Aeoliella mucimassa: one gene and its partner. The main gene of each other region encodes a partner of the protein of the gene in region 2 in a complex. Links are inferred from orthologs where the notes say so. Each region holds a gene or a part of one and is shown on either strand. Other genes may lie near its edges.

What was found. Proteins that work in one complex are often made in the same cells at the same time.
Region 1: the proteins of Pan181_RS19150 (region 2) and mnmG are in contact, whole or in part, in a solved structure (PDB 9HIP), measured with the Escherichia coli proteins. The link is inferred for Aeoliella mucimassa from one-to-one orthologs.

Annotation. Positions count from the first base shown.
Region 1 is NZ_CP036278.1:2,317,809-2,320,781, reverse strand. What follows is about bases 72-2,973. They hold mnmG (tRNA uridine-5-carboxymethylaminomethyl(34) synthesis enzyme MnmG), read right to left. Parts: upstream 2,490-2,973; coding sequence 654-2,489; downstream 72-653. Other genes in these bases: Pan181_RS09315 (DNA-3-methyladenine glycosylase I), read left to right, coding at 2,593-2,973; Pan181_RS26990 (DUF433 domain-containing protein), read right to left, coding at 440-622; Pan181_RS09330 (hypothetical protein), read left to right, coding at 72-316. Outside these bases: more of Pan181_RS09330, read left to right, coding at 1-71. UniProt on the Escherichia coli protein: NAD-binding protein involved in the addition of a carboxymethylaminomethyl (cmnm) group at the wobble position (U34) of certain tRNAs, forming tRNA-cmnm(5)s(2)U34.
Region 2 is NZ_CP036278.1:4,886,626-4,889,509, reverse strand. Bases 65-2,877 are described here. They hold Pan181_RS19150 (tRNA modification GTPase), read left to right. Parts: upstream 65-708; coding sequence 709-2,046; downstream 2,047-2,877. Other genes in these bases: Pan181_RS19145 (SMI1/KNR4 family protein), read left to right, coding at 2,174-2,877; Pan181_RS19155 (YidC/Oxa1 family insertase periplasmic-domain containing protein), read left to right, coding at 65-705. Outside these bases: more of Pan181_RS19155, read left to right, coding at 1-64; more of Pan181_RS19145, read left to right, coding at 2,878-2,884. UniProt on the Escherichia coli protein: Exhibits a very high intrinsic GTPase hydrolysis rate. Involved in the addition of a carboxymethylaminomethyl (cmnm) group at the wobble position (U34) of certain tRNAs, forming tRNA-cmnm(5)s(2)U34.

The DNA of each region.
Region 1 (2,973 bases), 2.6 Mb from region 2 along the record:
TGCCATCGTCTATTCCACCACAGTTGCCGATTCTTTCCGCCGCGAGTGGTTGCTACGCAGAGTTGGCCGCAAGGCACTAAGATTGTCAAACCTGTTGCAGTGGTTGGTTGTACTCTCGGCATTTTCAGTTTTGCTATTGATTGTGACTTTGTTTGTGATTCATCAACTAATATGGATTGCATTTGCTGCAGCCGTGGTGTTCACTGCAGCGGCTATGCTGATTTCAACTACAAAGGGTATCAAAGCAACAAGAGACTCGATGGTTGAATGTGAGAGAGAGTTTCCTTCTTATGTCGTGCATCTTGACTTGTTGTAGTTGTCTAACTGACTATGAAAAACTCTATTGGAGGATTCAGTCGGGCAGTTAATGCGTTTGCAGACCCGAAAACTTTGCCATCATTTAGTGTGAGCGATAGTGAATTGGCATTATGAAAGCGAGTCAGAGTCCTGCGTAAGCTAAACACTGGTCGATATCTTCTGCTTCCAAGTAGGGGTAAGCGGCAAGGATCTCCCCTCGCGTGTTACCTGTGGCGAGTAGTCCCAAGATCGCGCTGACGGTGACGCGTAACCCGCGGATACATGGTATCACTACGGTGAAGCTTACTGGGGCGATGGATGCCATTAGGGTAGCCTGACGAGACCGAGTTGAACTGTTAGTCCTTCTTCAGCGGCCCCGTCTTACCTTCCATGTGGGCCATCAGCAGTGCGATATCGGCCGGGGTGATGCCGCTGATGCGGCTGGCTTGGGCCAGGTCGACCGGGCGGACTTTCGTGAGTTGTTGCCGGGCTTCCATGCGGAGTTGTCCCAGGCGGTGGTAGTCGAAGCTATCGGGGATGCGTTTAGCGGCCAGTCGTTGGTGTCGCTCGACTTCGGTTTGTTGTCTTGCGATGTAGCCTTCGTACTTGATGTCCCACAAGGTTTGCTCGGCCGCTTCGCTGTCGATCGTTGCGAGCGCTGGGGCCACTGCGACGACGTCGTCCCAAGTGACTTCCGGGCGACGCAGGTACTTGGCCAGCGGGCCCCCTTCGTGGGAAGTGGTCGTGAGTATCTGCTTCGCCTGGTCGATGTCGGCCAGCTTGGCGTTCAAACGCTCGAGACGTTGATCGTCGGCCAGGCCGAGTTCGTGCGCGAGGGGAGTGAGTCGTCGGTCGGCGTTGTCTTGCCGCAGCAACAAACGGTACTCGGCCCGACTGGTAAACATGCGATACGGTTCGTCGACACCACAAGTCACCAGATCGTCGATCAATACGCCCATATAGGCTTGATCGCGAGTGAGAATCAGCGGCTCGCGTCCCGACTGTCGCAGCGCGGCGTTCGCCCCGGCCAGCAAGCCTTGCGCGCCGGCCTCTTCGTACCCGGTGGTGCCATTAATCTGACCGGCCAGATACAGCCCGCAACACGCTTTGGTTTCGAGCCAAGGGGTTAACTGATCGGGCGGTGCGTAGTCGTATTCCACCGCGTAGCCGTAACGCATGATCTCCGCCCGCTCGAGTCCGGGAATCAATTTGAACATCTGATCCTGCACGTCGCGGGGCAGGCTGGTCGACACACCGTTGACGTAGACTTCGAGCGTGTTGCGCCCTTCCGGTTCCAGAAAAAGCTGGTGCTGTTCTTTTTCGGCAAATCGAACGATTTTATCTTCGATACTTGGACAGTACCGCGGACCGCTGGTGTTGATCTGCCCGCTGTACATCGGCGCCCGGTTGAGGTTGGCCGTGATTAGCGCGTGGACTTCGGGATTGGTGTAAGTGATGTAGCAAGGCATCTGCTCGAGATCGAGCGAGCGGTTGAGGAACGAGAACGGCTGCGGGCGGTCGTCGCCAGGCTGCAGTTCGGTGCGATCGTAGTCGATGGTCCGCCCGTTGAGTCGCGGGGGAGTGCCGGTTTTGAATCGCTCGAGCCGAATGCCGAGCGAAGCGAGGGCGCCGCTCAGGCCGGCGGTGGTGCCCTCCCCTGCCCTACCCCCTTCGGTTTGGGATTCGCCGGTGTGCATCAAGGCCTGCAGGAAGGTGCCGGTGGTGAGGACCACCGCGGGGGTACGATAGACCGCGCCGCCGCGAACGGTCACTCCGCGAATCTCGGAAGTTTGCGGGTCGATCTCCAAGCCTTCGACCACTTCCTGACGGAGCGACAGGTTGGGCTGCGACTCAACGATGCGCTTGATCTCGGCCTGGTAGGCTTTCTTATCGGCCTGGGCGCGAGGGCTGTGCATCGCCGGACCTTTGCGGCGATTCAGCAAGCGAAACTGGATGCCAGTGGCATCAATCGCCTGGCCCATCGCCCCGCCGAGGGCGTCGATTTCGCGGACGATCTGCCCTTTGCCGACCCCGCCGATGGCCGGGTTGCAGCTCATTTGTCCCACGGTGTCGCAGTTGGTAGTGAGCAGCGCCGTGCGGGCTCCCAACCTGGCCGCTGCTAGGGCCGCTTCGGTGCCTGCGTGGCCGGCTCCGACGACGACCACATCGTATTCGTAGATAGAAGTTGGCATGCGAACCACTAGCTTGGGGGGCAAAGGGAGACTTCTCAGTTGGTTCTTACAAAGATACCCTCGAAGGTTGTTTTGTTGTATTCCCCGAGGATGGAAACCGACTATGAAACGATGCGATTGGGCGCTGGCGAGCCAGGCAGAGACGCTGTACCACGACGAAGAGTGGGGAGTTCCTTCGTACGACGACCGTCACCTGTTCGAAATGCTGACGCTCGAAGGGGCCCAGGCGGGGCTCAGCTGGAGTACGATTCTTTCCAAACGCGAGGGCTACCGCCGAGCGTTCAGCGAGTTCGATCCGGCAAAGGTGGCTCGCTACACGGCAAAGCGAGTGGAGAAGCTCGTGGGAGATGCCACGATCGTTCGGCATCGGGGCAAGATCGAGTCGACCATCAACAACGCCCAGGCGGTGCTCAAGGTGCAGCAGGAGCTGGGATCGCTGTCCGATTACCTGTGGCAATTCGTGGAGCACGAGCCGGTGCAGAAT
Region 2 (2,884 bases):
CGCAAGCAAGCCAAGAACATGGCGATGATGCAGGAACTGCGCCCGGAGATCGATCGCATCAAGGAGCGTTATAAGGACGACACCCAAGCTCAGATGAAGGCACAGCAAGAGCTGTTTGCCAAGCATAATTACAATCCGATGGGCGGTTGCTTGTTGATGTTCATTCAACTGCCGATCTTCATCGGACTCTATCGGGCGCTGATGGTCGACGTCGACCTCCGCCAGGCGTCGCTGATTCCCGGACTACGTTGGTGCTCCAACTTGGCCGCTCCCGACATGCTGATCGACTGGTCGGGCATGCCGTGGCCGCAGTGGTTCCTCAACGGCGAAGGCATGTTCGCTCTTGGCCCTTATCTCAACATTCTGCCGCTGGTCACGGTGTCGTTGTTCTTGCTGCAGCAAAAGATGTTCATGCCCCCGGCGGCCGATGAGCAAGCCGAGATGATGCAGAAGGTCACCAAGTTCATGATGTTCTTCATGGGCTTCATGTTCTTCAAAGTGGCTGCTGGTTTGTGCTTGTACTTCATTGCCTCGAGCATCTGGGGTATCGCGGAGCGGAAGATGATTCCCCGCCCCGAACCACCGAAGACCAACGTGCCCAAGACGTCGGTTTCGAACAAGCCGAAGAACTCCGATCGCGATTCGACGGCCAACAAGAAACTGGCGACCAGCAAGGCCAACAAAGGCGGCAAGAAGAAGCGGTAGCGCATGGATCTCGACGATACCATCGTCGCCGTGGCGTCGGCCACCGCGGGTGCCCCGCGGGGGGTGATCCGCATCAGTGGCCAGCAGGTTCGCCAGGTAGCCACCGCGCTACTGGCCGAACCCTTGGCCGGCGACTGGCCCACGCGCCCCACGGCCATTCCAGTCACGCTGCAATTGCCGGAGCAACGCACGCTGCCGGCTCGCTGGATGGTATGGCCTGGCACCCGCAGCTTCACTTGCCAGCCGACGGTCGAAATCCACACGCTCGGCTCCGCTCCCTTGCTCGAACTCGTGGTCGCCCAGGCCCGCGAAGCGGGCGCGCGACTGGCTGAGCCGGGGGAGTTCACGCTGCGAGCATTCATGGCTGGCCGCATCGATCTGACTCAGGCCGAAGCGGTGCTCGGGGTGATCGACGCCACCGGCGAGGCCGAACTACAAACTTCGCTCAAGCAACTCGCGGGGGGACTCGCGACTCCGCTGGCCGAACTCCGCGAAGAACTGTTGCTGCTCCTGGCCGATCTCGAAGCGGGGCTCGACTTTGCCGATGAAGACATCGAGTTCATCGCGGCCGACGTGCTTGTCGCGCAGCTCGAAGTGGTGCACCAGCAGGTCGCCCACCTGGCCCGACAGGTCGAAGCTCGCAAGCTCGATACCGCGCGGCCACAAGTGGTGCTCGTCGGTCCGGTGAATGCTGGCAAGAGCAGTTTGTTCAACGCACTCGCCGAGCGGTTCGGCACCTCGCCGCATCGCACGCGGGCGATCGAGTCGCCGGAGCGCGGGGTGACTCGCGATTACCTCACAGTCGAGGTGCGGCTGGCGGGGGTCGATTGTCTGCTCGTCGATACGGCGGGCATCGAGACCATTGCCGAACTATCGCCAGCCAGCGAAGCCCAGTCGATGACCACCATCGCTCGCGAAGCGGCCGACATGCTGCTGGTTTGTAGCGATGCCAGCGAAGCGGGCGAGGCTCCACTGCCGGTTGGTGAGAACGTGCTGCCAGTCGTCACAAAAGTCGATCAAGGTGGACCCGCACTGCATGGCCTGGCTACCAGCGCCCGCACTGGCGAGGGACTCGAATTGTTGGCCACTACCGTCGGCGAGCGACTCGCCAGCGAGGATAGCGACCTGGTGCCAAGCACCGCGCAGCGTAGTGCTGCCAGTCTGCAGGCGGCCGAGAAGGCGATTGCCACCGCCCAGCAACTGGCCGAGTTGGGCGGGGCCGAAGAACTCGTGGCCACCGAACTACGGCTGGCCCTCGACGAACTCGGCCAGGTGGCCGGCGTGGTATACACCGACGACGTGCTCGATCGCGTGTTTAGCCGCTTCTGTATCGGCAAGTAATCATTCCCCCCAGCTGGGCGACTCTCGCCAGCGACGAAAACAAGCTTCCCGCCAGATCGCATCGCCAGTATGCTGTAGTGGAAGCTTTGGGTGCAGCGAACGAACATCGGGCGCGGGGGAAGCGACCATGACACCTCTCGAAGTAATCTGCGCGGCCGAATCGATGGACCTCGTCGATGTCGATGGTCTGGCGATCGAGCTGACCTGGTTGCCTCCGCTGACGGAGGAGGAAATCGACCAGTTCGCCAGCGAGCTTATCTGCCCGCTCCCCACGGAGATTCGCGAGTTACTGCAGCACGGCCGAGGCTTCTCGGGGCCCACGACGACCGACGTGGTCGACTTCACCGGGCATCACTTTCCCTTTGAGTGCGACGAGATTTTTCCCCATGGCCTGCCGATTGCCTCGGATGGCTGCGGCAACTTTTGGGTGGTCGATCTCGCGCCCGAGAGCACGACGTTCGGCCCCATCTACTTCGCCTGCCACGATCCACCAGTGGTGCTGTACCAAAGTGCGACCCTGGCCGAGTTCCTCGCCGAGTTGCTCCGCGGTTGCCGGCCGCCACACGAGAGCCTGGTGAGCCAGGTGCACGCCGACCGGCCGTTTCGCGTATGGCAGACCAACCCCGAGGTCCTCAGCTGGGAAGCGTGCCACGAATCAAGCGACGAGGTGCTGCAAGCGTTTGCCAGTCGGCTCGATACGAGCTGGCAGGTAATCGATTTGCGGGCCGCCCCGCCTGGCATGGGGTTCTCGTGGGGGCGCTACGGACCGAGCACCGCTGTGCAGCGCCATGGTACCCTGCCGGTGTTCGCTTACCAGCGACCCAAGAGTCTGTGGAGC